4 regions of the Bacillus sp. FJAT-53060 genome follow, and region 1 is predicted to be linked to each of the others. Evidence: riboswitches for the same ligand, from Rfam matches in the RefSeq annotation. Region 1 holds a riboswitch; each other region holds the start of a gene.

Region 1 (7,391 bases):
GATTTGGACAAGCTGGATAGCCAAAGGAATAGCGCTGCCCTTGATATTTGGCCTGGAACCGCTTTTCCATTGTGAAATCGACTGGATCAGGGAAGCCCCATTTGTCACGAATCACTTGGTGGGTTCTTTCCGCTAACCCTTCTGCAAGCTCAAGCGCCAGAGCCTGAACAGCATGCATTTTTAAATAATCACCTTCTTGCTTAAATTGCTGGGCAACTTCACGTATGCGAGCACCAGATGTGACGGCAAATAAGGCGATATAATCTTTCTCATTTTCTTCGTTTTTCCGCACATAATCTGAAATGGAGCGGTATGGGAGCTTCTCCTGTCTTGGAAACTGAAACGTTTCAATGATGTGCTCAGGTGCTTCTGGATTATAAATATGCAGATCATTCCCGTTTGAACTGGCAGGGAAGAATTGATAAACAAATGCAGGAGCGAACCAATTTTTCTCTCTGCCTTCCTGAAGAAGATCGTTGACAAGTTGTTTTAACTCCAATGCTTTTGGATGCTGTTCAGCCAATAATTTTTTGACCTTTCCTTTTAAGCCGAGGTGATGACCGATGAGCATTTGCTCATTCACATAAGGTATCATATGATGCAAATCAATATCCCGCACATAATGGCGTTTCGTATTCTCAGGCGTAAAAACCGGAGCCTCTGGCAATGTTGCTCGTTTTTCTAGTAATTCGATGACGGCTTTCGGCTGTTTCACTTCTTTCTCCTTAGTGAGTGACTCTTGTTCCGCTGAGGACTTGCTTTGAAATTGAATGGGATTCGCTTTTAACTCATTGGCTAATGATAGGCCGTCCATGGCATCTTTTGCATAAAGAACGGGTCCATCATAATGAGGCGAAATTTTCATTTTCGTAAATTTCCGTGAAAGCGCAGCACCGCCGACCAAAATAGGAACAGAGATGTTCGCTTTTTGTAAATCTTGAGCGGTTAGCACCATTTGCTGTGCTGACTTGACAAGTAATCCTGATAATCCAATCATATCTGGCTTTTCCTTTTGTGCTGCTTCGATCAATGTTTGAGGTGTTACTTTGATCCCGAGATCGACCACTTGAAAACCATTATTGCTCAAAATGATGTCAACAAGGTTTTTCCCGATATCATGAACATCTCCTTTAACTGTCGCAAGAAGAATTTTTCCCTTTCCGCTTGCATGCTGCTTATCCATAAATTGCTCAAGATATGAAACGGATGCTTTCATCACCTCTGCAGATTGAAGCACTTCAGCCACAATCAATTCGTTTTGATTAAAAAGACGTCCAACCTCCGCCATTCCCTGCATTAATGGTCCATTGATGATATGAAGAGGTGATTCCAATTGATCTAAGGCAAGGGATAGATCATCGATTAGCCCTTCTTTTGTTCCTTCTACGACGTATAGCGCCAGCCTCTCATCAAGTGATAAGGAGACCTTTGGTTTTTTCTCTGTTTTCTTTTTCCCGCGATAAAATTGAGTGAATTCAGCAAGTGTTTGATCATTCGTTTTATAAAGCAAAGTTTCAGCTAGCTTGATTTCTTCCTTTGGAATCGAAGCGAATCGTTCAAGCTTTTCAGTATTGACGATCGCATAGTCAAGTCCTGCTTGGACGCAATGATATAAATAGACGGTATTTAAGATTTCTCTGCCAACAGGCGGGAGACCGAAAGATACGTTACTGATGCCTAAAATCGTGAGACATTCAGGCAGTGTTTCTTTGATCAGTTGAATGCCTTTGATCGTTTCTTCAGCAGCGCCAATATACTGCTCGTCTCCAGTGCCTACTGGAAAGACAAGGGGGTCAAAGAGAATGTCACTTGCAGGAATTCCGTATTTCTTCGTTAGCAGGTCATGGGAACGAACAGCAATCTCAAGCTTCCGTTCTGCTGTCACAGCCATCCCGGTTTCATCGATTGTTCCAACAACAAGTGCGCCGCCATATAGTTTTACAAGCGGAAGAATCTCTTCAAACCGCTTTTCTCCATCCTCTAGGTTAATGGAATTGATGATGGCTTTCCCTTGAGAATAGGTGAGCGCTTTTTCAATCACATGTTTATCAGTTGAATCAATGACAAAAGGGGCTTTGACCTTTTTCATGGCTTCTTTTAAAAAGCCTTCCATATCTGCTGCCTCATCACGGTCTGGATCTGCTAGACACACATCAATGACGTGAGCGCCATTTTTCACCTGAGCACGAGCTATTTCGGACGCCTCTTCAAACTTTTGTTCAGCAATCAATCGTTTGAATTTGCGAGAACCAATAACATTTGTCCGCTCTCCTACAAAAAGCGGGCGCATGGCTTCTTCGTAAATGAGTGGCTCAATTCCTGATACGGTATGAGGAGAGGATTCCTGAGACATGCTTCGCGGCTGAAGCGAGCGCACTTCATCTGACAATGCCTGAATATGAGCTGGTGTTGTTCCGCAGCAGCCCCCAACGATATTTAACCAGCCTTCCTTTGCAAATGCGGCGATTTTTTTAGCAAGAGAAGCAGGGGATTCGTGGTATTGACCATCTTCATCCGGGAGACCAGCGTTTGGGTAGCAGCTGACAGCCGACTTTGCGATGGAGGAGAGTGTGCGGATATGGTCTGTCATAAATTCTGGACCAGTTGCACAGTTTAGGCCAACGCTGATTGGTTTCATATGCTCAAGTGAGATATAAAAGGCTTCAATATCTTGACCAGCAAGAGTGGTGCCCATTGGTTCAATCGTACCTGACACCATGAGTGGTAATTGATTACCGGTAGCGTGAAAGGCTTCCTGAATACCTTTAAACCCTGCTTTTACATTCAGCATGTCTTGGCTTGTTTCTAAAAGAAGGGCATCACATTTGCCATCAATAAGAGCACGGGCTTGCTCCTCATAGTTTGCGACGAGCTCTTCAAAAGTTGCGCCGCCTGTCACAGATAATGTTTTTGTTGTAGGCCCCATTGCGCCTACAACAAAACGAGGCCACTCCGGTGTGGAGAAACGATCTGCTTCATCCTTTGCAAGCTGAGCAGCTCGTACATTGAGTTCATAGGCGAGATGACCAAGTTCGTATTCATCAAGGACGAGCTTTGTCGCGCCGAACGTATTCGTTTCAATGAAATCCGCACTGGCCTCAAGATATTCACGGTGGATCGTGGAGATGACGTGAGGGGCTGTCATATTCAAATACTCGTTACAGCCCTCATATTCTTCTCCGCCAAAGTCCTCTGCTGTGAGATTGGCATTTTGAATCATTGTACCCATAGCACCATCAAGGACGAGGATGCGTTTCTTGAGCTGTTCAGTGATAGTTGACATGTGTGTTTGACTCCTTTTCTTTCTGATGGATGTAGGTCGTGAGTTCTGCTGTTAAATCTGATCGAAGGAAAGGGGTAATTAAATAGATGCCATTAAACAATTCGCAGGCTGTATCTAATAAAGATCGGGCAATCGCTAAGCCTTCTGTTCGCTGCTTTTCCTTATCTTCTCCTGCCTTTGCCATAATCTCACGAATCGAGTCAGACAGCTTGATGCCCGGAATTTCATGATGAATAAACTCTGCATTTCGGCTGCTTGTTAAAGGCATAATGCCGATATAAATCGGTTTATCCAAATGACGGCTTTCCTCATGAATTTTTACAAGCTGTTCCTCGGAATAAACAGGCTGTGAGATGAAATAATCAGCACCATATTCTATTTTTTTCTCAAGCCGTTTGACGGCCTTATCAATATGGCGCACATTTGGGTTAAATGCGCCTGCCACTGAAAAATTGGTTTTTTTGCCAAGAGGCTTCCCAGAGAAAGAAAGTCCATCGTTAAATTGTTTGATCAGACGGATCAAATCAAAGGAAGTTAAATCATAAACAGACGTTGCACCTGGGAAATCACCAATTTTAGACGGGTCGCCTGTGATCGCTAAAATATCGGTTAATCCAAGTGTATCAAGTCCCATCAAATGGGATTGGAGTCCGATTAAATTACGATCACGACATGTAATATGGACAAGTGAGCGTATATCAAGCTGCTGTTTCAATAAAGCGCCGCAAGCCACATTGCTAATGCGCGGGGTAGCAAGAGAATTATCAGCTAACGTCAGGGCATCAATGCCTGCACTCTTTAATTCGTTCGCTGCGACAAGGAATTTTTCAAAGTTCAGCTTCTTTGGCGGGTCCAGTTCTACGATAATCGATCGTTTTTTAACAGCCAGCTCGTCAAGGCCTGGCTCTGTGCGCTGGTCTTGAATCGAAATGATTTCCTCTTTTAAAACTTTCACTTCTTTTTCTGTGATCGGTCCTAAATCTTTGACCGCTTTTGCCATGGCGCTAATATGTTGAGGCGTCGTTCCACAGCAGCCGCCGATGATGCGTGCACCTTGATTTCTAAACGCTAGTGCACTATTTCGGAAATAATCATTATCTGTATCATAAACAAGTCTGCCTTCTTCAAGGGATGGGAGACTGCTGTTAGGATAGACAGATAAATGGGAATTTTCTAAAAGTGGTACGCTTTCGAGTGCCTGAATCATATGATAAGGGCCCAGCCTGCAGTTGATGCCAACGACATCAGCGCCAAGAGAGGATAATTCAGATAAACCGTCTTTTAGCGGTGTACCGTCCTGCAGAAAACCTTGCTCGTGCATGGAGACGTTCATGACAATCGGAAGAGTCGTTTCTTTACGTGCAATCTGGAGAACGGCCTTTGCCTCATCAAGGTCATAATACGTTTCAAGCAATAATCCGTCAGGCTGCTCATTTAATAGGATATACAGCTGTTCTCTAAAGCTTCGTTTAATCTCATCTAAAGAGTAGGCATTTTTGTTAAACGTTAGAATGCCGCCAATCGTTCCAAGTACATAAGCAGAGCGAGCAGCTGCCTTAGCAATTTGTACCGCTTTTGTATTGATGCGTTTCGTTTCTTCCTCTAAGCCGTAGCGGGATAATTTAATATAATTCGCACCGTACGTGTTCGTTTGGATGATGTCAGCTCCAGCCTGAACATACGCCTCGTGAACTCTTTTCACTTCTCCTTCTCTTGATAAATTTAATTCTTCAAAGCAGCGGTCAATGCCATAAGAATATAAAAGTGTTCCCATTGCTCCATCCGCAATCAGTACGCGATTTTGTAAGTCTTGTAATAGGCCCATTGTGTTCCTCCTTATTTCTATGTAACAAAAAAACAAAAAAGCCTTCTGATAAGAAGAAGACTTTTGGCTGTATCGAAATTCTTCTCCTTATCTTCCAAGCAGTTGCTTGCTGGATTTAGCACCTTGGTCATAGAAACATCTATTTCTACTACACCGGTTGCTGAGGCTTCACAGGGCCAGTCCCTCTGCCTCTCTTGATAAGAAAACGCTATGAACATGTCAATGAATTGAACTTCCATCAACTGTATCGAAAAAATCGGAAATAATCAATGGAAAATTTGAAATTTATCGAAAATTTATAAATTGGACATCAATCGGCAAATCAGCTTTTCGCATGAGTGACATGACCGCTTGTAAATCATCTTTATTTTTTCCTGTGACGCGCACTTGGTCATCCTGTAATTGAGATTTTACTTTAAGGCCAGACTGCTTAATGAGTGCATGGATCTTTTTGGCATTGTCTTTATCGATGCCGCTAATCAGCTTGGCGCGCTGACGGACTGTCCCGCCTAGGGCATGCTCGGTTTTTCCGTAGTCAATGTTTTTAGTTGGTACATTTCGTTTAATCAGCTTGGTCACAAGCACATCTTTTAGCTGTTCAAGCTTAAAGTCATCATCAGAGATGAGAGAGAGCTCTTCTTTTTCGAGTGAAATATCACTTTTACTCCCTTTAAAATCATAGCGGTTTTTGATTTCTTTAAGCGCTGCTTGAATGGCGTTTTGCACCTCAGGGAGCTCTACCTTCGATACGATATCAAATGAACTTTCTTTTGCCATAACGCATGACCTCCATTTGTAGATATTGCGTCTATCTTATCATGCAAATAGGTGAAGAAGAAATTTTATTGAACAGACAAATCAAAGAGTTGAGTTGCATGGGGTATAAATCGAGTGCAGTTTGTCCACTTTAGCTAACAGAACTAGAGATGTTCATGTTGAAAGAAGTATAGTAGAATAAAGTGAATCAAATGATGAACGAACGCTCTTTAATGGGTAGATAGGAAGGAAGAGAACATGAGACCAGGTGAGCAATTGACCTTGCAAATAGATAAAGAGATGGAGTACGGCTATTTTTTAACAGATGGTAAAGATTCTGTCCTCTTACACCGCAGTGAGATGACAGAGGATATTGAAGATCGAGATGAAGTAGAAGTCTACTTATATGTAGATCATGGTGAAAGACTGGCAGCTACGATGAAAATACCTAAAATCAATGCATATACATACGGTTGGGTAGAAGTCGTAGACGTTGTAGAAGACATGGGTGCATTTGTCGATGTTGGTTTGTCAAAGGATGCACTTGTTGCAACAGAACATCTTCCGCCTTTTGAGGAAGCATGGCCAAAAAAGGGAGACAAACTATACTGTATGCTAAAAGTCACAAGCTACGGTAGAATGTTCGCAAAGCCAGCCACTGAAGATGTGATCAGCGAATTGTTTACTGAGGCGCCGGATACCTTCATGAACAAAGAAATCACGGGGACGATTTATCGCTTAATTGCAACAGGTTCCTTTATGTTGACAGACACAGGGGTGAGAGGATTTATCCACCGTACAGAACGAAAGGAAGAACCAAGATTGGGATCGACCGTTACAGGCCGCGTGATTGCGGTGAAGGAAGATGGAACTGTGAATGTCTCCCTTCTTCCTAGAAAACAAGATGCGTTATCTATCGATTCAGAAGAAATTTTGACCTATCTAAGAAGCCGGAATGGCGCCATGCCTTACTGGGACAAAAGTGACCCAGAAGATATCCGAGAAAGATTTCAAATGAGCAAAGCTGCCTTTAAACGAGCATTAGGTCATCTGATGAAAAATGATCAAGCCTACCAAAAAGAAGGCTGGACATACGAGAAAAAGTGAGCATTTCCTCACTTTTTTTATTTTTGTTATAAATAATAGGGTTTTTCAGTGAAGAACCTCTTTTTATCATTGAAATAACGCTCCTCAAATCCGATAAGAAAGGAGTAAGGATGATAAAAGGAGTGTGTTTTTGGATGAAAGTGAAGATTTCATTACTTCTGATGGCAGCCATGGTTATAGTGCTCGCCTCATGCAGCAATCAACAGGGAGGAACACCGAAATCAAATGTGAAGCGGATTGGTGTTATGCTGACAGATGGTGGTCTTGGTGATCAATCATTTAACGATTCATCATTTAAAGGATTAGAAAAAGCACGTGACGGGCTTGGCATTGAATTTGATTATAGAGAAATTGCAGAAACTGATACATATGAAAAAGGGCTGACAGAGCTCGTAAAAGATGGCAATGACCTCGTCATTG
Region 2 (7,391 bases), on a different contig from region 1:
TCCACGTAATTCACCACTTTGTATTTCATTTACACTTAATCCAGTTATGTAGGAAAGAAAAGCAGGATAAAGAGGGAATACACAAGGTGAAAGAAAAGTTAAAACTCCTGCACCAAGAGTTAGTAAAATTGAAATATCAGTTTGCAAAATATCATCGCCTTTAGTTTTTATTTGGCTCTAATAGAGAATATTGAATGACAACCTGATTTTAAGGCATTTGGGTAACCAATAAGCTCTTACTTTCCTGGTCCAGCATTAGGGAACTTATAAGAGAATGAACTTGTTTTTGGAGCAAATGTTTGATAGTACTTCCATTTTTAAATACTGTAAATACAATACTTCTCCAGATTTTAATGTAAAGTAGATAGCATAAACATTGTAACTACACCTTCTTTTTAGGAATATATTACCATCTATAACTATACCATACACTTGAATTTAAAAAAGGAAAAATGTTTTTTAATAGTGTTAAAGTTGCAAGGGGGAGAGAGATCAGCAGATTATGAGGCAGATCAAGTCATTTCAGGGGTGGAAGCACTCACTGTCTACCGCCATTTGATCGATGAAAAAGATCGCCCTAGCTTTTTAAATAAAAAACTGTCAAGCATCCACGGGAAGTCTGGAAACATGGTTTTTTCACGGATACAATCATTATTTCCCGCCTCAGCATGATCGAGAGGTTGTCAGACGGCTGACGACATAGATGCACAGCCGAAAAAGCGGAAATGTGGTAAAATAAATGGAAGAAAGAAATATAGAAAGTAGGGGGATTTTCATTATGGGAATGCCTGTTGAATTTAATACAATGATTGTCACGAAAGGGAAAGAGGTAAGAATTGAAGAAAATGTGTTTGAGCTCATGAAGGAAGGTTACCGCATTTATCCATTAAATATTCCGCTTGAAGTGCGTAAAACGAAAGATGGAGAAAAAACTGGGACAGCATTTGTTGAAAAGTTGGAGCTCACAGACAATGTCACCAAGGTAACTTATCGCCTTGTGTCATTGCATTCAACGAATTAAAAAAGCTGAGGAAATAAATCCCTCAGCTTTTGTTTTTTAGACGAGTGGTCCGCCTTTTGCTTCAATGTCACTTGCTGCATGGCTGAATTTTTTGAAGTTCTTTTTAAATTCAGTGGCAAGGAAGTGTGCTTTTTCTTGATAAGCATCTTGGTCTGCCCACGTTTTAGCAGGTTGAAGCACTTCATCTGGTACACCTGGAATATGAAGTGGAATGTGTAATCCAAAGATATCGTCAGTGATCAGTTCGGCATTGTCAAGGTCACCTTCGATCGCTGCCTGCACCATCGCTCTTGTATGAGCAAGATTCATTCGTTTACCCGTACCATAGCCTCCGCCAGTCCAGCCTGTATTCACAAGGAATACTTTAGCGCCGTGCTCATCGATTTTTTTGCCGAGCATTTCTGCATAGACGTGAGCTGGAAGTGGCAAGAACGGTGAACCGAAGCAAGTAGAGAACGTTGTTTCTGGAGACGTCACCCCGCGTTCAGTTCCTGCTAATTTACTTGTATAGCCGCTTAAGAAATGGTACATAGCCTGTTCTTTCGTTAAACGGCTGATTGGAGGTAAAACGCCAAATGCATCAGCTGTTAAAAAGACAATGGCAGATGGATGACCTGCAATACTTGGTTTCACGATGTTATCAATCATTTCGATTGGATAAGCAGCACGTGTATTTTCAGTAAAGAATGTGTCATCATAATCCGCTTCACGTGTTTCTTCATCAAGAACAACATTTTCAAGCACTGAGCCGAAGCTGATGGCTTTGTAAATTTGTGGTTCTTTTTCTTCACTTAAGTTCACACATTTCGCATAGCATCCGCCCTCGATATTGAAGACACCTGTGCCAGACCAGCCGTGTTCATCGTCTCCGATGAGCTTGCGGCTTGCGCTTGCAGAAAGCGTTGTTTTCCCAGTTCCTGAAAGACCAAAGAATAATGCGACATCGCCTTCTTGACCAACGTTTGCTGAGCAGTGCATAGATAGAATATTTTGCTCAGGCAGCAGATAGTTCATCACAGAGAAAATGGATTTCTTCATCTCTCCTGCATATTCTGTTCCGCCGATGAGAATCGTCCGTTTTTCGAAAGAAACGATAATAAACGTTTCAGAGTTTGTTCCATCTGTTTCAGGATCTGCTTTAAAGTGAGGGGCAGATAAGATGGTGAAAGGTTTTTCGTTTGATGATGGTGTTGATCCGTCAGGTCTGATAAATAGCTGCTTTGCAAAGAGATTGTGCCATGCAAATTCGTTTACAACTGTAATCGGCATACGGTATCTTTCATCAGCGCCCGCGAATCCTTCAAAGACAAATAGTTCATCACGTTCTTTTAAGTATGACACAACCTTTGTATATAAACGATCAAAAGCGTCTTTAGAGATCGGCTGATTCACTTGACCCCAATCAATTTTATGCTCAGAGCTATCTTCTTTAACGATAAATTTATCTTTAGGTGAACGTCCAGTGTAGGCACCAGTTGTGGCACGGACAGCACCTGTTGATGTCAAAACCCCTTCATGACGGGCCAAAATCTTTTCAACAAGTTTCGGAACAGATAAATTTTGGTGCGTATTTCCTAATGAGAGCAATGACTGCAAATCTTCTTTTAAATCCACTGAGTTCATAAAAAACCCTTCCTTTACCGTTGAATTTGTTTGTTTCAATTAGTATAACACATTAATAATAATAGTCTATACTATTTGAATGTTTTTGTGTGTGTTTTTTCATTTCTGCAATGAAAATATGCTTTTTGGTGATGCTAATCATGAGGTAAAAAAAGAGGGAAGATAATTCCTATGAAGCATTGACATGACGCAAGGATTTAATATAAGATATCTTATTGAACGGATACTCTTATCCCGAGTTGGTGGAGGGACAGGCCCGATGAAGCCCAGCAACCGGTTTCTTATGAAAAAGGCATGAATATGCTGAGAAACCAAGGTGCTAACCTGATGCAAGGTACAAGAACACCTTGAGCGATAAGAGTGAAAGGCATGCGATCTCAGACCCTTTCCTCACAATGAAGGAAATGGTTTTTTTATTTTGGGGAAACCCTATGAACAAATTGCCAATAACATCTCTAATATAAATGTTTTCATATAAGAGGGAACGAGTTCCGTATCATAATTGGAGACCTCATTTTGGGATGATGTGGTCTTGTACAGGAGGAAATAGCCATTATGAGTCAAAATCGTCGTTTATTTACTTCAGAATCAGTGACGGAAGGACATCCGGATAAAATCTGTGATCAAATTTCAGACAGCATTTTGGATGAAATTTTAAAGAAAGATCCAAATGCACGCGTTGCCTGTGAAACTTCTGTAACAACCGGTCTCGTATTAGTAAGCGGTGAGATTACAACGTCTACTTATGTCGATATTCCAAACACGGTACGTGACACGATTAAAGAAATTGGCTACACACGTGCGAAATATGGTTTTGATGCGGAAACATGTGCGGTTCTTACGTCAATTGATGAGCAGTCTGCTGATATTGCGCAAGGTGTAGACAAAGCACTTGAAGCACGTGAAGGAACAATGACCGAAGAAGAAATTGATGCAATCGGTGCAGGTGATCAAGGGCTTATGTTTGGTTTTGCAAACAACGAAACAGAAGAGCTTATGCCGCTGCCGATTTCACTAGCGCATAAATTATCTCGTCGTTTAACAGAAGTTCGCAAGGATGAAACACTTGCATATCTTCGTCCAGATGGAAAAACACAAGTAACAGTTGAATATGATGAGCAAAACAAACCTGCTCGTATTGATACAGTGGTTATCTCCACACAGCATGCACCAGAAGTGACACTTGAACAAATTCAAAGCGACATAAAAGAGCATGTGATTAACCCTGTGGTTCCAAGTGAACTGATTGATGAAGAGACAAAATACTTTATTAACCCAACAGGTCGTTTCGTGATCGGTGGACCTCAAGGGGATGCTGGTTTAACCGGACGTAAAATCATCGTTGACACGTATGGCGGCTACGCTCGTCATGGCGGCGGTGCTTTCTCTGGAAAGGATGCAACGAAGGTTGACCGTTCTGCGGCATACGCTGCTCGCTACGTAGCGAAAAACATCGTAGCAGCTGGCCTTGCAGATTCTTGTGAAGTACAACTTGCTTATGCAATTGGTGTAGCACAGCCTGTATCGATTTCAATTGATACATTTGGAACAGGAAAAGCGTCTGAAGAAAAGTTAATTGAAGTGGTTCGTGTGAACTTTGATCTTCGTCCGGCTGGCATTATTAAAATGCTTGACCTGCGTCGCCCTATCTATAAACAAACAGCTGCATACGGACATTTTGGCCGTCACGACTTAGATCTTCCATGGGAAAAAATAGATAAGGCAGACACGCTTCGCAAAGAAGCATTAGGACAATAAAAACATATTAAACCGCTTATTTTAAGCGGTTTTCCTTTTGATTAAAAAAATTTTAACAAAAAGCATAAAAATGTGAAACGAAATAGGGCAAAATACTGTCTAATTATAGGTCTACTTTTAAAGAAATAACATAACGTGGAGGCAATAATATGTGTGGGTTTGTTGGTGTATTTAATCACCGTCCATTGTCCGAAACTACAGAGCAGGAAGAGTTAATTAAACAAATGAATCGTCTCATCGTTCATCGTGGTCCAGATGATGAGGGATACTTTCATGATGAGCATGTAGGTTTTGGATTTAGACGTTTAAGTATAATAGATGTTGAACATGGAAAGCAGCCTTTTTCTTATGAAGATGAAAAATATTGGATTATTTTCAATGGAGAAATTTATAACTATGTGGAGCTGAAGGAAGAGCTTGTGAAAAAAGGCTACACGTTCAGTACAGATTCTGATACAGAAGTCCTTCTTGCCACATACCGTCATTATAAAGAAGAAGCGGCTTCTAAGCTTCGCGGAATGTTTGCATTTTTAATTTGGGATAAAGAAGCACAGCTATTATATGGCGCAAGAGACCCTTTTGGAATCAAACCGCTTTATTTTACACAAATAGATGAGAAGGTGTACTTTGCTTCTGAACGCAAAAGTTTAATGGCTGTGAATGAGAACATCTTATTTGATGAGACCTCTTTGCAGCAATACATGTCTTTCCAGTTCGTTCCTGAGCCAAATACACTTGATCAAAAAGTGCTCAAAGTGGAGCCAGGCCACCAGTTTACGTTGCGTCCTCACCAAGACATTGAATTTAAAACGTATTGGAAAGTTCAATTCAAACCTGAACAAACACAAGAGCGGAAATTAATAGAAGAAGTGAGAGATGCAATATATGATTCTGTGAAGGTACACATGAGAAGTGATGTGCCTGTTGGTTCGTTCCTATCAGGTGGTATTGATTCTTCCTTTATCGTGTCTGTGGCAAAGGAATTTCACCCTGAGTTGAAGACGTTCTCTGTTGGCTTTCAGCAAGATGGTTTTAGTGAAGTGGATGTGGCAAAGGAAACAGCTGATAAGCTGGGCTTACAAAACTTTAGTGCCGTTATTTCCCCAGAGGAATATATGAACGAGCTTCCGAAGATTGTCTGGCATTTAGATGATCCGCTAGCTGATCCGGCGGCGATTCCACTTTATTTCGTCGCAAAAGAAGCGAAGAAACAAGTCACAGTTGTTCTTTCTGGTGAGGGAGCGGACGAGCTGTTTGGTGGATATAATATTTACCGTGAGCCTCTTTCCTTAAAGCCATTTGAACCTGTTCCATCCATGCTGAAAAAGCTTCTTCTTCGTCTTGCGCGTTTAATGCCAGAAGGAATGAAAGGGAAAAGCTTTATCGTTCGCGGCTGTACGCCACTAGAGGAACGATATATCGGCAATGCGAAAATCTTTGAAGAGCCAGTGAAGAAAAACCTATTAAAACAGTATGATCCGAACATCACGTATCGTGACGTGACGAAGACATACTTCGAGGAAAGTGCAGGTTACAGTGATATTAACAAAATGCAATATGTTGATATTCATACGTGGATGCGCGGGGACATTCTGCTGAAAGCAGATAAGATGACAATGGCGAACTCTCTTGAGCTTCGTGTCCCATTCCTTGATAAGGTCGTATTTGAAGCGGCCTCTAAAATTCCAGAAGAGCTGAAAACAAAAGATGGCACAACGAAATATTTATTGCGTAAAGCAGCAGAAGGCATTGTGCCAGACCATGTGTTAAATCGTAAAAAGCTAGGTTTCCCTGTTCCAATTCGTCATTGGCTGAAAAATGAGATGAACGCTTGGGCGAAAGACATCATTAAAAATAGTCAAACAGATGAATACATTAACAAGGAATATGTTCTTGATTTATTAAAAGAACATTGTGCTGGGAAAGCAGATCATAGCCGTAAGATTTGGACAGTCCTCATCTTTATGATGTGGCACAGCATTTATGTGGAGCGGAGTATTGATCCACAGCACTTGAATCACCAACAGAAAGAAGTCATCTTTAGTTAATGAAAAAAGGTTTTCAGCTTTCTGCTGAAAACCTTTTTTGTCATGATAGGAAGTGGTGTATACGGGTAAAATAACAAGAGTTCATAGTTATTGCTTAATATCCTGAAAAAAACATGATAAAGTGAATATACACGTATGATGTTAACGCGATAAAAGGGAACGATAGTATTGTCCTTTTTCTACATATTCTCTGCGGATACGGTCCATGTCTTGGATATCTTCATCTGTTAACAGACGAACCACTTTGGCTGGACGGCCAAAAGCGAGTGATCCTTTTGGGATGACTTTTCCTTGCGGGATGAGACTACTTGCACCGATAAAGGCACCTTCGCAAATTTCCGCACCATCGAGAATGATAGACCCCATGCCAATGAGGGCATTTTTTCTAATGATTGAGCTATGTAATGTGACTTGGTGTCCAATGGTAGCACCATCTTCAATCAGAAGTGTTTTTCCAGGACTTTGATGCAGACAGGATAAGTCTTGAATGTTGACGTTTTTTCCAATTCTTACAGGAGCGACATCACCTCTAATGACGGTTTGGAACCAAACGCTCGAATATTCTCCGATCGTGACATCGCCAGAAATGGTGGCGTTATCTGCGACAAAGACCGATTCATGAATCTCAGGTGTAAACTGATGATATGGATAAATCACTTTTTCGACTTCCTTTCTTAATACAACATTTGTGAGGTGTTTACTTTTGTGGACTTGGCATGCTGAAAGACCAGTTGGTACCATTGTAATTGTCCATGGTGCTAGTGAATATCATGGCCGATATAAATGGCTGATTGAAATGTGGCGTCATGCAGGCTATCACGTCGTCATGGGTGACCTTCCTGGGCAAGGGACCTCGACACGTGCACGTGGCCACATCCGATCCTTTCAAGAATACATTGATTCAATAGATGAATGGATTGAACATGCGAAGTCATTCAGAC
Region 3 (7,391 bases), on a different contig from region 1:
TGCCAGTCATGGGGGAAACAGGCTATGCAGCGATGATATTAGCTGCTGAAAATATGAGACTGTCTGGATACATTTCAGAGCATGACATGACCATTGCGAAAAAATTGGCCTATGTCATTTCTGGCGGAAAACTGCCATTTGGTACAGAGGTGGATGAACAATATTTATTAGAGCTTGAAAGAGAAGCCTTTTTAAGTCTTGTAGGAGAAGTGAAATCACAGGCACGCATGCAGCACATGCTCGTCAAAGGAAAACCTTTACGTAACTAGGGGGGAGTCAAAATGAGAGAAGCAGTCATTGTAGCTGGCGCAAGAACACCAGTAGGAAAGGCCAAAAAAGGATCATTAAAAACCGTTCGACCTGATGATATGGGCGCATTGTGTGTGAAAGAAACATTAAAGCGTGCCGGTGATTATGATGGGGAAATTGATGATCTAATTATCGGGTGTGCAACACCAGAAGCAGAGCAAGGATTAAATGTTGCCCGGAATATTGGTGCATTAGCAGGGCTGCCTTATACCGTTCCTGCCATCACCATTAACCGCTACTGTTCGTCCGGTCTTCAGTCTATCGCTTACGCTGGTGAACGGATTATGCTGGGGCAAGCAGAAACCGTTTTAGCCGGAGGAGTCGAATCTATGTCACAGGTGCCGATGATGGGACATTCCATTCGCCCAAATGCACTTTTGGCAGAGCAAGCGCCTGAATACTACATGAGCATGGGGCACACGGCGGAGCAAGTGGCACAAAAGTATCAGGTTACCCGGCAAGATCAAGATGCCTTTGCGGTGAGAAGTCATCAAAAGGCAGCACAGGCATTACAGGAAGGGAATTTTTCAGATGAAATTGTGCCTGTTGATGTGACGGAAAGACGGGTAGGAGAGCAGTATCAATTAGAAGAACATCTATTTACGTTCTCACAGGATGAAGGCGTGAGAGCTGGCACAACAGAGGAAATCCTCTCAACCTTACGTCCCGCTTTCTCAACAAAAGGCACAGTGACCGCAGGAAACTCCTCACAAACAAGTGATGGTGCGGCGTGTGTAATGATGATGGATCGTGAAAAAGCGTCCTCTCTTTCTCTTCAGCCGCTCGCTAAGTTTAGAGCGTTTGCTGTTGGCGGTGTACCACCTGAGGTCATGGGAATTGGTCCGGTTGAAGCCATTCCGCGTGCGTTGAAAATTGCTGGACTTGAGCTGAAGGACATTGGGCTATTTGAATTAAACGAAGCCTTTGCCTCTCAGGCCATACAAGTCATTCGCCATTTAGGGATAGATGAAGAGAAGGTGAATGTCAATGGAGGGGCGATTGCGTTAGGACACCCGTTAGGCTGTACAGGAACGAAACTAACGCTGTCACTCATTCATGAAATGAAACGACGAAACGAGCAATTTGGCATTGTAACGATGTGTATTGGTGGAGGAATGGGAGCCGCAGGCATTTTTGAATTGATCTAAAGGGGGAATTCAGGATGAAAGCAATGGAAGATGTAAAAAAGGGTGGCAGTTTCTTAATTGATGAGACGAATTATGAGCATATCTTTACGCCCGAGGATTTCTCTGATGAGCATCAGATGATAGGGAAGACAACAGAGGATTACATTTTACAAGATGTTGTCCCGCACATAGAACAAATTGAAAATCATGAATTCGAGCATTCTGTTCGGCTCTTAAAAAAAGCTGGAGAGCTTGGACTACTTGGGGCTGACGTTCCAGAGGAATTCGGAGGACTTGGGTTAGATAAGGTTAGCTCAGCCATCATTACTGAAAAATTCGCAAGGGCAGGTAGCTTCTCTCTTTCCTATGGCGCCCATGTTGGCATCGGTTCTCTGCCAATTGTGTTGTTTGGAAATCAAGAACAAAAGGAAACGTACTTGCCTGGGCTCGCCTCTGGAGAAACCATTGCGGCGTACGCACTGACAGAGCCAGGATCAGGGTCTGACGCACTTGGGGCAAAAACAACTGCTGTACTGAATGAAGCTGGAACACATTATGTCCTTAATGGAGAAAAGCAGTGGATCACGAACTCCGCTTTTGCAGATGTCTTTGTCGTTTATGCTAAGATTGACGGAGAACACTTCTCTGCTTTTATCGTAGAAAAGGATTTTCCAGGTGTCAAAACTGGACCAGAGGAGAAAAAGATGGGTATTAAGGGATCATCGACGAGAACATTAATTCTGGAAGATGCCCAAGTACCAAAAGAGAATTTACTTGGTGAAGCCGGAAGAGGGCATGTCATTGCCTTTAACATTTTGAATATTGGTCGTTACAAGCTGGCGGTCGGCACTATAGGTGCTTCAAAACGAGTCATTCAATTATCAGCAGAATATGCCAACCAGCGTAAGCAGTTCAAAACGCCTATTTCTCAATTTAGCTTAATTGGTGAAAAAGTAGCCAACATGTCAGCAAAGCTGTATGCCATGGAAAGTGCTGTTTACCGCACAGTGGGCTTGTTTGAACAGCGGATGGGTCTATTAAGTGAAGAGGAGCAAAAGGATGGGAAACAAATTGCGCAATCTATTGCTGAATATGCAATTGAATGTTCTCTCTGTAAAGTGCTTGGCTCCGAAACATTAGATTATATTGTGGATGAAGGAGTGCAGATACACGGCGGATATGGATTCATGCAAGAATACGAGGTCGAAAGAGCCTATCGTGACTCAAGAATTAATCGTATTTTTGAAGGAACAAATGAAATCAACCGTTTGCTTGTGCCAGGCACATTCTTGAAGAAAGCGATGAAAGGGGAGCTTCCTCTTCTTCAAAAAGCTCAAACCTTGCAGGAAGAGCTCATGATGATGATGCCGGAAGAGCCGGGTGATCAGCCGCTCGATCAAGAAAAATATTTGCTCGTCCATGCGAAAAAGATTGCCTTGATGGTGGCAGGTATGGCAACGATGAAGTACGGGAAAGCGCTAGAAAAGGAGCAAGAAATACTTGTGAATATAGCGGATATCGTGAATGAAATGTTTGCTGCTGAATCAGCGATCTTACGTACAGAAAAGGCAATCGCTACATCAGGTTCAGAAAAGAACGCTCAAAAGCTAGCCTACACACAAATTTTTACACAGGAAGCCTTTTTAAAGATTGAAGCACATGCAAAAGAATCCTTGATCGCCATGGAGGAAGGGGATTCACTCCGCATGAGCCTGTCAGCTCTTCGCAAGCTGACAAGATTCACCCCGATCAATGTCATCGCCAAAAAGCGTGAGGTGGCTAAACGTATCTTTGAAGCAGACAAATATTTCGTATAAAAAACGATTTGAAGGTGCGGATACAACTCCGCACCTTTTTGTAAGCATACATTTAGGTTTTTAAAATATTTTGTGATAAAATGTTGTCACAATTTGCAGGAGGTGATAATGGTGGCTTTAGATTTTTACGAATACCCAACTTGTGGTACATGCCGAAAAGCAAAAAAGTGGCTTGAAGAACACAATAAAGACATCAACAGCATACATATCGTCGAAGAGACGCCTGATAAAGAAACACTAAAAGTACTTTACGAAAAAAGCGGTTTAGAGTTGAAGAAATTCTTTAACACAAGCGGACAAACTTACCGAGAGTTACAGCTGAAAGATAAACTTCCTGCAATGTCAGAGGACGAGCAGCTAGAATTACTTGCGTCTAACGGAATGCTGATTAAGCGTCCGATTACAACAGAAGGTAAACGAGTAACAGTTGGATTTAATGAAGATACATTTAAAAGCGTCTGGAAATGATGTAACTTTCATTCAGATTGTGGTATCTTCAATATAGGCGGAAACAATAGACTGGAGGGTATTGAATGAGCACACCAAAAGATTTACGTTATTCAGAAGAACATGAATGGGTCAAGGTAGAAGGAGATAAGGTGCGTATCGGTATTACTCATTTCGCTCAATCTGAGCTAGGCGATATCGTTTTCGTTGAGCTTCCTGAAGTAGGAGACAAAATCACAGCGGACGAGCCTTTCGGAAGTGTAGAATCAGTGAAAACTGTTTCTGAACTATACGCACCGATCAACGGCACAATCGTCGAAGTAAACGATCAACTAGATGACAGCCCAGAATTCGTAAACGACTCTCCATACGAACAAGCATGGATGATTGTTGTTGAACCAGCTGATGCATCTGAAATCGAGAGCTTAATGACAGCTGAGCAATATGAAGCAATGACAAAAGAAGACTAATTTTTGTGAAATTGGACACTCTACCTTTATGGGGGGGTGTCCAATTTGTCCTTTCAAAAAGAACAGGTGGATATAACAGAGCATGTCACTGGGCGATTCAAAGAAGGTGGCATGATGCTTTACTATCTAAATGAAGAGATTGGCACGATGATTAGTGAAAATCAATATGAGTTAAAATCGGGTTATTCCTATGATCAAAATCGCTTTTATCGTCTGTCCGATACATTGACCCATGGAACTGAAAAATATGTAGACTGTGACGATGAAAATGGCTGGTGCTAATCACAGGTTAGGCTGCAGTGAGTACATGCTGCAGTCTTTTTAGTGACCAAGTGCCCAATCTTTACAACCTGAATGAAAGATTGTAATCTAAGGAAGAAGTGAATCAACGTCAAAAGGGCCGGGTGATCGTCATGAATGTCGAGATAGAAAAGGTCATCATAGTAGAAGGTAAATCGGACAAACAAAAGCTAAAAGAAGTCATAAGTGAACCTGTTACCATCATTTGCACCAATGGCACCATCAGTACATCCAAGCTGGATCAGCTTGTGGACGATTTATTAGGGAAAGACGTTTACATATTAGCAGACAGTGACGATGCTGGGGACAAACTGCGGAAGCAATTTCGAAAAGAATTCCCTGAAGCACTTCATCTTTTTGTCGACAGAACGTACCGCGAAGTGGCCGCTTCACCGTCAGCCCACATTGCATCTATCCTATTAGCTGCAAACATTGATGTTCATTCCAAATATTTATGAGGGTGGACGTATATGAAAGAGATTAAAGAGCATGCATTCAAGGAAATAGAGGACGATTTATTTCTTTTGTACTTATATACACCATTTTGCGGAACATGCCAACTGGCAAAGAAAATGCTGTCAGTAGTAGACGCGATGCAGCCGAATGTTCCATTTTACGAGAACAATTTAAACTATTCACCAAGTTTTGCGAAAGCATTTGAGATCGAAAGTGTACCTTGCTATCTTCTGTTTAAAAAGGGTGAGATCGTACAAAAAGGCTATGCCTTTCACTCAGTTCCATATCTTCATGAAATGATTGAAACCGCTAAATAAAGCGGTTTTTTGTCATATTTCAAGCAATTCATTTGAAAATTTGTCGAGCTATTTATAAAGGACAAGCCGATGTTAGTAGAGAAATGTTATGTACAACCAAATGACAGGGAGGTTATACATGTGGAAAATGTGAAAGCCCATGGAAACACAAAGCAGCAATTATTGTTAAAGCCGCTGCTCCCATCATCATCCTTGAAGATTACATTTGAGGCGGAAACTGACTCTTGTACACTGATTGTGGATGAACGTGGTGAAGTGAAGAAACTGCCTGCAATTGAGTTATCGGATCTCATCTTTTATGGTGAGAGAAAAGAAATTCTTCAATTATTAGATGGTGATCTGTCGTTACAGCAGCTGATTAGCCGGGGACAAGTCAAGGTGAAAGGATCATTCCGCGCGCTGCTTAGACTAGAGGCCGTGCTTTGGCTGACGAACGGTTTTTTCAGAAAGATGATAACGTAGTCGTTTACTTGGAAATTAGTGATTTACAGCGTTGACATATCTGAGATAGCATGATATTCTACGTTAGTAAAAACATGAACATCACATAAAACAACATATTTTCTCTTATTAAGAGAGGTGGAGGGACGTGCCCTATGAAACCCGGCAACCATCAGCATAGCTGAAATGGTGCCAATTCACTCAAAGCCGCAACGCTTTGAAAGATGAGAGAAAGGCGTATTTGAAATAAAAGGCCTTTCTGCTTGCGTTGCAGTTAGGTCTTTTTTACTGACCTGACGTCAAGCTGAGTCATGACAGTAAGAAGAATAAATGAACAATGTGATGGCAACCTATAGATTCAGCAAGAAAGCAGGTGAACAGACTGTGATCCATTTACAGAATGTATCTAAAACGTATCATTCAAAAAGCGGAAATGTTAATGCCGTGAAAGACGTCAACTTGGATATCGATAAAGGTGAAATATTCGGAATTATCGGGTATAGCGGGGCAGGGAAAAGCTCCCTTATTCGCCTACTAAACGGTCTGGAGCTGCCAACAGAAGGGATTGTTGAAGTGGCAGGCAATCGGATCAATGAAGTATCGAATGCGAAACTTCGTAAAGCAAGACAGGAAATTAGCATGATCTTCCAGCACTTTAACCTACTCTGGTCGAGAACAGTGCGACAAAATATTATGTTCCCCCTTGAGATTGCAGGTGTACCGACGTTAAAACGGAGAGCCCGTGCAAATGAACTGATTAAATTGGTCGGTTTAGAAGGAAAAGAAAATGCTTATCCTTCTCAGCTAAGTGGTGGACAAAAGCAGCGTGTAGGTATTGCGAGAGCATTAGCGAATGACCCCAAAGTTCTTCTTTGTGACGAAGCAACGTCTGCGCTTGATCCGCAAACAACAGATTCGATCCTTGAGCTTTTGGCCGATATCAATAAACGATTAGGGCTAACAATTGTGCTGATCACACACGAAATGCATGTCATTCGCAAAATCTGTCATCGTGTGGCAGTGATGGAAAATGGACGCATTGTCGAAGAAGGCGAAGTATTACCCGTCTTCAGACAGCCGAAGGAAGAAATGACGAAGCGATTTGTGAAACAGCTTGCTGAACCAGAGGAAGCGAAAGAAACAATCGAGCACGTCTTAGAGCGAGTGAAAGAAGGTCAGGTAGTACGGTTGTCCTTTATCGGCGATTCTGCGGAACAGCCACTGATCACTGAAATCATTCGATCTTTCAAGGTCGAAGTGAACATCTTGCAAGGAAAGATTTCTCAAACGCAGGAAGGCGCGTTTGGAACTCTCTTTATCCATATGAATGGAGATGAGAACGAGGTTGAAAAAGCCATCGCCTATATCCAGAGCAAACAGGTTGAAATCGAGGTGATGACACATGTTTGAGAGATGGTTTCCGAACGTTGACCTAGATGTCATTTGGAATGCAACGGGTGAAACGGTTTATATGACGCTCATTTCACTAGCATTTGCTTTTGTCATCGGTATCATCCTTGGACTATTGCTATTTCTAACTAGCAAAGGCGGCCTTTGGGAAAATAAACCGATAAATGCTGTCATCGGTGCAGTCGTCAACATTTTCAGATCGATTCCTTTTATCATTTTGATCATTCTTTTATTAGGGTTTACAAAACTAATTATGGGTACTATTTTAGGTCCAAATGCAGCACTACCAGCCCTTGT
Region 4 (7,391 bases), on a different contig from region 1:
GAATGGATAATAAATTCTTTAAAAGTGTCGAAAATAAAACAGGTGTCAATATGAATGATGTCTTTAAGCTTGCAGGATCGTTGCAAAATGCCAACTTTAAAGATGAGGCCACTGTTCGAGGTGTTATTAAAAAAGTAGCGCAGCTTGCGAACAAACGTGTACCTAAAGAAATGGAAGACAAAATCGTCCAATCGATTACAAGTGGAAAAGAAAAGCTTGATTTCAATACAATCGCTAAAATGATGAACAACAAAAAATAAACAACAGGCTCTCCAGTCAAAGGGGGGCCTGTTGTTTTTGTGTGAACAATTCACGGTTTTTCTTCAGAAGAGGGTACAAAAAACGAGAATGATGAGCGGTTTTTCCTCTTCTAAAAGAAGGGACAGATAGATAGAGGTATTGTTCTGCTCTTGTCATGGCAACGTATAATAAACGCCGCTCTTCTTCAAGGGCTTCTTCATCACCATTTCTTAGTTCATCAAGTGCGAAATCATGAGGTAGTGCACCGTCGATCACACAAGTGATGTACACCGTTTGGAATTCAAGCCCCTTTGCGCGGTGGATCGTCATGAGCTGAACACCTGGTTCGTCTGTTTTTTCCTTTTCGGCAGATTTCATATGTTCAGCATGTGAGAGAAAGGCTTCAATCGTTTCAAAGCGTTTGGCGGCTGTTTTCACATCACGTACATCATCCGCCCCTTTTTCAAGCACATTTGTATCGTTCACACGTTTTTTTAAGTAATCGCCAAGTCCCATCTGTTGTTCAATAAATGCCACAGCGTCAGACGGCTTTAACGTTCGTAAAGTTCGGAAAAGAGGAACGATCGATTGGAGCTTTTTACGCTGAAACGGCTGAATGTCTGTTAGTTTTCCAAGCGCTTCTACCATTGAACAATCTTCCGTAATGGTCAGGACCTTTAGAGTATTCAGTGTCTGTTGCTTTAAAAAGAAAACCGGCAGCAACTGTTTCATTGCAGCGACATCATCTGCATCTTGACTTAAAGAAAGAAAGGCGAGCAGTATCCGAACCATTCGTCTGCTGTAAAAGGCTTTGACGCCAGCATCCGTCTCATATGGAATGGCCGATTGATGAAGCCGTTCATAAATGGCGCGTCCGCCTGTTTTGGTCCTAAACAGCACACAGAAATCATTCGGCTTTGCTCCGTTTTTCATTTTATCCAGAATATCTGCTGCGATCATGGTCGCTTCCTCTTCCTCATCATATGGATAAAAGAGAGTCGGAGGGACTTTCTCAGCACGAACGGCTTTTAACGTTTTCTCATAACGATGCTGATTTTTTTTAATGATGGCATCTGCACTTGCGACAATTGTATGGTGAGAACGGTAATTCGCATGTAAATGGACGATCTGAGCGGAAGGATAGTCCTGCTTGAAATCAAGAATGAAAGCGGGATTACTTCCTCTAAAGGCATAAATGGCTTGATCATCATCACCGACACAAAATAGCTGCTCGGATTCTCCGGCTAACAGTTGAATTAATTGATATTGAACCGGATTAATATCCTGAAATTCATCCACCAAAATATACTTGAATCGTTTTTGATATCGTTTGAGGAGTTCAGGCTGTTCAGTCAGCATGTGTAAGCAGGCAATCGCCATGTCATCAAAGTCAAATTGCTGATTGTCTCTTTTTTGCTGTTCATACAACTGATAGATCGTCCACATTTGCTTTTCCCTTTCATCTTTCAGCTCAGGAAGTTCGTCTGGTAAAAAAGCATTTTTCCAATAACCAATCGATTGTAGCACCTGATCGGTTGGATACTCTTTCTCATCAAGCCCTTCATTCATGAGCGCTTTGCGAATGTACTGTTCCTTTTGCCAGTCAAATTTGATTAGGTGCTGGCCGTTCCATCTCTTCGGATCATCATGAAGCAGCATTTTATAAAAAAGACTGTGGAAGGTGCCCGTCACGACCTGACTCTCTTGTGAGGGATGAAGCTGGTATTGCTTGCGCAGCCTTTCTTTCATCTCACTGCTTGCTTTTGTGGTGAAGGTCACGAGTAATATATGATGAGCGGGCATTTGATGGTGCGAAATCAGATAAGCTGCTCTAGCCGTCAGCACCCTTGTTTTCCCGCTGCCGGCACCAGCAAGCACAAGCATTGGACCGTCTTGATGTGTCACAGCTTGAAGCTGCGGTGTACTAAAGGTGATTTGCGGAAAGAGGTCGATGGTATGTACATGTTTATTCTCTTCTAAATGGATGGCTTCGCTCAAATGAACCAACCTTGGTTCCTGCCAGTCAAACGATTCCTTCGTTTGCGAGATGATCTGTTTGCCAGTTGGAAAACGGAAGCCGTCAAGTTCTTTGTAGGAAGCACTTTCCTCTGGTTCTGTCGTTTTCATGTCTTGTTGTTCTTCAGCCTTTTCGCACATCTCCTGCTGAGACGTTTGCTTATGAATAAAGGTAGGTTCTTCATGTATATTTAATCTGAAAAAGACGGGTTGTCCGCAATATGGGCAAGATAAGTGCCCCTTTTTTCCCTCATCATAGAGGAATTGATAATGTTCTCTCGAATACATATGTAATGAGATCGTTCGATCATGTCGTCGTGCGCATTTCAAAGCTAGTCCTCCAATTGTCAATCAATCTTAAAAAGAAACAAATCTAATCATATCAAATGAAGCAAGTTTCATACAGTCATAATTAGGGAATAGTAGAATAGAAGAGAAGCAAAGGAGGCGTTTTTGATGGGATATATAGCCCCGATTCAGCCGGATCTGTATTTTCAGTATAGCAACCGTCCTGCTCCTCAGGATAAAGAAGACTATGCGAAAGTGACAAAGGTCACGCGCACTTTTCATGACAAGGTATACAGAGAGCTGGAGAAAAAAGAGGACTTAATGACAGAAGCAGAAAAGAAAGTTCAGCAAAAAAAGCGGGAACGCTTTGTGCGAGATATGTTTATGGAAGAAGGAAAGGGCATTTATATCAATGTCTATATATAAATGATTGCGCTTTCTTACCTATCCGAATGATGATGAATCTAGAAAAGCCAGAGCATCCATGATGCCCTGGCTTTACTTTGTTATCTAGCAGATAGTGTTTTTGTCATTTTGACATGTGTGATACCTGCTTCTTCAAACGGTTCAGAAATGGCTTTGTAGCCTTTCTTTTCGTAGAAAGGAAGAGCTTGGACTTGTGCATGCAAGACAGCTTCCTTTGCTCCTTTAGCAATAGCTTCGGTCTCTAGCGCCTCTAATAGCTTGTGGCCAAGGCCGAAAGAGCGCGCCTCTTTTAACACACAAATCCGTTCAAGCTTTCCCTTTTGACCTTCAATGATACGTAGTCTAGCAGCAGCCTGTGGCTCTTTGTCATCATTATAAATGACAAAATGGATGGCTTCGTCTTCTAGTTCATCAATTTCGATCTCTAATGGGACTTCTTGTTCTTTCACGAAAACTTCTTTTCGAACGTAATATGCATCTTCTCGTTGTGTTTGTACTTTTGCGATGACTGTTTTCAAATGTCTTTAACCCTCTTCTCCTAAAATAAATGTTTCATAAACGGTCCAAGATCCATTGTCTAATTGATATAAAAGGTGGAAGCGATCAACCGTTTCTTCATGATCAATCTTTCTCAGCTTTAATGTGCCAAGTACGTCTGAATGCTCATCATCTGATAATTTTTGAGCCACTGTTACATGCGGAACAAATGCATATTCAGGTGTACCAGCAAGTGGATCAGTGTACAATTTATCATTTAGAGCCGTTAATTCCTGGTTCGGTTCTATTTTCATATATATGACGTTGTTTACAGGAGCGAATGAACTGAATTTTTTAATACGTAAGGTAATAGGAGAGGCATTTTTTGCATAATCTCGTAGGGTTGAGACGACCTCAGCTGCTTCTAAATCCGTTAACTCAAAAGGTGTTCGTAATGTTAAATGAGGCGGTATGAGTGAATAGTTCGGATCATAACGTTTTCGATAAGAATTCGCAATATCTTGCAATTTTTTTGATGGAAATAAAACAACTCCGTATTTCATCATGTTCCCTCCTGATTAATAAAGTATTTATTATTCTTTATTATAACAAAATTCAGTTGTTAAACGAATATGGGAGAATTCTTTTTAACGAAGGAGCGATGAGCGGCTGCCAAAACGTCCATTTGTGATCACCTTCGAATGTCTCAAATAAATAATCCGCACCAGACTGTTCAAGAAGGGCCTTTAAGTCTTCGTTCGGTTTGATAAAATCAAGCACTTGACCATCGGTTGTTTTCACTGCCGTTTCTTCTGACCCAATTTGATGAATAATGGCATAATGAGAAAGAGATGTTGATTGTTTAACTGCTTGTAAGACCGTCTTATCGACGTAAGGAGACTGCAAAATCAACCCGCCAAATAAAGAAGGGTAATCAATGGCTGTCATGAGTGAAATCGTAGCACCTAGTGAATCACCAATAAACGTACGTCCTGATCCAATTTGATACGTTGGATAGTGTTCATCAATATAATGGACAAGTTCATTTGCCAAAAAACGTTTATACGCTTCAAACTTTTTGCCGTCTGGATGATAGGTATTTCGCCTTTCAGTGACATTTTCATACGGAATCCCAATAATAATCGAGCGTTCGATTTCTTTGTTTTGCATAAGTTCTTCCGCCTGTCTGCCTATTTTACCTAAGCGGAAATAATCATGACCATCTTGTGCAATGATGACATGATATGTATAAAGGGGAGAGTAATTGACTGGCAAATAGATTAAAACTGTCATGTCCGTCCCAAGCTCTTTTGATTGTAAAGTTTCTTCTTGAATGATTCCTGTTTTCTTCACCATAATCCATTCCTCCAGCTAACCAAATTCATCATAAGTGAAACGTTTCCATTCATTGTAACATGAAAAACAGCGTTGTTCCTATATACTAACATGCAATCAAATCTACTGACATCCAATCTGCTACAAAATACAGAAAATTTTAATTAATTGCTACATTTCCACTTGAAAAATGAGTTTTAATGCGTTACATTATTAAGAATTAGTACAGACAACACATTCTTATCGTGAGAGGTGGAGGGACTGGCCCTTTGAAACCTCAGCAACCGGTGATATACCAAGGTGCTAAATCCAGCAAGCAACTTTTTTGCTTGGAAGATAAGAGGAAGCGATTAAACCCCTTCTTCTTATGAAGAAGGGGTTTTCTGTTTTGAAATCAGATATTTACTTAGGATGGTGTCAAATGACAGAACATGTGGAAACGAAATTAGCCCAAATTGGAAACCGTAGCGAAGAGGCGACTGGCACGGTCAGTCCCCCTGTTTATCTTTCAACAGCATACAGACATAGAGGCATTGGTGAATCAACAGGGTTTGATTATATTCGGACGAAAAACCCAACAAGACAGCTCGTAGAAAATGCGATTGCTTCACTCGAAGAAGGGACGGCCGGTTTTGCCTTCAGTTCGGGAATGGCTGCTATTCAAACGATCATGGCTCTATTTGAGAGCGGAGATGAACTGATTGTTTCATCAGATTTATATGGCGGTACATACCGTTTATTCGAGAACGAATGGAAAAAGTATGGCCTTCGTTTTTTATATGATGATTTTTCAGATGAAGACTGTTTACGCTCTAAAATCACGCCAAACACAAAAGCCGTCTTTATTGAAACGCCGACTAATCCACTCATGCAGGAAGCGGATATTCAAAAGATTGCGAAGATTGCAAAAGAACAGGGCGCTTTGGTCATTGTCGATAACACCTTTTACACACCAGTCTTGCAAAAGCCGATTACGCTTGGAGCGGATATTATCATTCATAGCGCAACCAAATATTTAGGCGGACACAACGACGTCCTTGCCGGGCTTGTGGTGACAAAAGGGGAGCAGCTATCTGAGGACATGTTCCAGCATCAAAACGCCATCGGAGCGGTTTTATCTCCATTTGATTCATGGCTTTTAATGAGAGGGATGAAAACGTTGGCTCTTAGAATTAGACAGCACGAGGCAAATGCGAAGGAGTTAGCCGACTTTTTAGAGAAGCAGCCAGAAATCCAAGATGTCCTTTACCCAGGCAAGGGGGGGATGCTGTCATTCCGTGTAGTAAAAGAAGACTGGGTTAATCCATTTTTAAAGCAGCTAAAAACGATTTGTTTTGCAGAAAGCCTTGGTGGAATCGAAAGCTTCATTACGTATCCTGCCACGCAAACGCACATGGACATTCCAGGGGAGATTCGCATTGCAAACGGTGTGTGTAACAAACTGCTCCGTTTCTCTGTTGGGATTGAGCATGTAGATGACCTGAAAGCCGACCTTAAACAGGCACTATCAAAAGTCAAAAAGGAGGTACACGCAAAATGACCACACACGATTGGACACTCGAAACAAAACTAGTTCATAATGCCTTTAAAACAGACCGTTCAACAGGTGCAGTTAGTGTACCGATTCAGCATGCGTCAACGTTTCATCAAAGTAGCTTCGATGAATTTGGCCAATATGACTACTCCAGATCAGGGACCCCTACACGTCAAGCATTAGAGGATACCATTGCAGCGTTAGAAGGAGGAACAAGAGGTCTTGCCTTTGCCTCAGGCATGGCAGCCATTTCAACCGCTTTTCTCCTTTTATCAAAAGGAGATCACGTCCTTGTCACTAGAGATGTGTACGGCGGAACATTCCGTATGATTACACAAGTCCTTTCGAGATTTGGCATTGAGCATACCTTTGTGGACATGACGGATTTGAATGAAGTCAAACAAGGTATTCAATCGAATACGAAGGTCATTTACATGGAAACACCGTCAAACCCAACACTAAATATTACGGATATTCAAGGCGTTGTCCAGTTTGCGAAAGAGCATGACTGTCTGACTTTCTTAGATAATACGTTTTTAACACCTGCTCTCCAGCGGCCGCTATTCCTAGGCGTTGACGTTGTGCTGCACAGTGCAACGAAATTTCTAAGCGGTCACAGTGATGTGCTGTCTGGCTTAGCGGTGGTCAAAGACGAGGAGCTGGGAGAGGAACTATATCAGCTGCAAAACTCCTTCGGTGCTGTCCTTGGCGTTCAGGATTGCTGGCTTGTGTTAAGAGGGTTAAAAACCCTTCAGGTCAGATTAGAAAAAGCAAGCCAAACGGCATTAGAATTGGCTTCATTTCTGAAAGAACATCCTGCGGTGAAAAAAGTATACTACCCAGGCTTAGATGACCATCCAGGTGCGCAGATTCAGCGAAAGCAAGCAAGCGGAGCAGGAGCTGTTCTCTCGTTTGAATTAGAAAACAAAGCGGCGGTTAAAGAATTGGTCGCGAGTGTCACATTACCTGTATTCGCTGTCAGCCTCGGCGCTGTCGAATCGATTCTTTCCTACCCCGCAAAAATGTCACATGCCGCCATGCCAAAAGAAGAAAGAGAAAAAAGAGGTATCACAGA

The links. Region 1 has a riboswitch for S-adenosylmethionine ahead of WAX46_RS09680 (bifunctional homocysteine S-methyltransferase/methylenetetrahydrofolate reductase). Riboswitches for the same ligand answer to the same signal wherever they lie in the genome.
Region 2: linked by a shared signal. The riboswitch ahead of metK (methionine adenosyltransferase) and the one ahead of WAX46_RS09680 (bifunctional homocysteine S-methyltransferase/methylenetetrahydrofolate reductase) in region 1 are both predicted to bind S-adenosylmethionine.
Region 3: linked by a shared signal. The riboswitch ahead of WAX46_RS07865 (methionine ABC transporter ATP-binding protein) and the one ahead of WAX46_RS09680 (bifunctional homocysteine S-methyltransferase/methylenetetrahydrofolate reductase) in region 1 are both predicted to bind S-adenosylmethionine.
Region 4: linked by a shared signal. The riboswitch ahead of WAX46_RS04010 (methionine biosynthesis PLP-dependent protein) and the one ahead of WAX46_RS09680 (bifunctional homocysteine S-methyltransferase/methylenetetrahydrofolate reductase) in region 1 are both predicted to bind S-adenosylmethionine.

The regions. Positions count from the first base shown of each region.
Region 1 covers NZ_JBAWSW010000022.1:10,144-17,534, forward strand. Annotated here, with positions in the region: gene metH (methionine synthase) at 1-3,283, opposite strand, end outside; gene WAX46_RS09680 (bifunctional homocysteine S-methyltransferase/methylenetetrahydrofolate reductase) at 3,267-5,108, opposite strand; SAM riboswitch class I at 5,193-5,312, opposite strand; gene WAX46_RS09685 (YajQ family cyclic di-GMP-binding protein) at 5,394-5,885, opposite strand; gene WAX46_RS09690 (CvfB family protein) at 6,123-6,971, shown strand; gene WAX46_RS09695 (BMP family lipoprotein) at 7,106-7,391, shown strand, end outside.
Region 2 covers NZ_JBAWSW010000002.1:5,087-12,477, forward strand. Annotated here, with positions in the region: partial or broken gene WAX46_RS01500 (cytochrome c biogenesis CcdA family protein) at 1-147, opposite strand, end outside; gene WAX46_RS01505 (hypothetical protein) at 466-672, shown strand; gene WAX46_RS01510 (DUF2584 domain-containing protein) at 779-1,021, shown strand; gene pckA (phosphoenolpyruvate carboxykinase (ATP)) at 1,058-2,644, opposite strand; SAM riboswitch class I at 2,871-3,005, shown strand; gene metK (methionine adenosyltransferase) at 3,200-4,402, shown strand; gene asnB (asparagine synthase (glutamine-hydrolyzing)) at 4,552-6,450, shown strand; gene WAX46_RS01530 (gamma carbonic anhydrase) at 6,592-7,107, opposite strand; gene WAX46_RS01535 (alpha/beta hydrolase) at 7,154-7,391, shown strand, end outside.
Region 3 covers NZ_JBAWSW010000015.1:49,663-57,053, forward strand. Annotated here, with positions in the region: gene WAX46_RS07820 (3-hydroxyacyl-CoA dehydrogenase/enoyl-CoA hydratase family protein) at 1-269, shown strand, start outside; gene WAX46_RS07825 (acetyl-CoA C-acetyltransferase) at 282-1,457, shown strand; gene WAX46_RS07830 (acyl-CoA dehydrogenase family protein) at 1,472-3,253, shown strand; gene WAX46_RS07835 (arsenate reductase family protein) at 3,365-3,721, shown strand; gene gcvH (glycine cleavage system protein GcvH) at 3,787-4,170, shown strand; gene WAX46_RS07845 (YusG family protein) at 4,216-4,452, shown strand; gene WAX46_RS07850 (toprim domain-containing protein) at 4,584-4,928, shown strand; gene WAX46_RS07855 (thioredoxin family protein) at 4,941-5,243, shown strand; gene WAX46_RS07860 (SCP2 sterol-binding domain-containing protein) at 5,364-5,705, shown strand; SAM riboswitch class I at 5,808-5,915, shown strand; gene WAX46_RS07865 (methionine ABC transporter ATP-binding protein) at 6,069-7,094, shown strand; gene WAX46_RS07870 (methionine ABC transporter permease) at 7,087-7,391, shown strand, end outside.
Region 4 covers NZ_JBAWSW010000006.1:26,704-34,094, forward strand. Annotated here, with positions in the region: gene WAX46_RS03980 (stage VI sporulation protein F) at 3-260, shown strand; gene WAX46_RS03985 (ATP-dependent helicase) at 277-2,586, opposite strand; gene WAX46_RS03990 (hypothetical protein) at 2,713-2,970, shown strand; gene WAX46_RS03995 (GNAT family N-acetyltransferase) at 3,051-3,488, opposite strand; gene WAX46_RS04000 (YjcG family protein) at 3,495-4,010, opposite strand; gene WAX46_RS04005 (esterase family protein) at 4,063-4,803, opposite strand; SAM riboswitch class I at 5,020-5,125, shown strand; gene WAX46_RS04010 (methionine biosynthesis PLP-dependent protein) at 5,204-6,322, shown strand; gene metC (cystathionine beta-lyase) at 6,319-7,391, shown strand, end outside.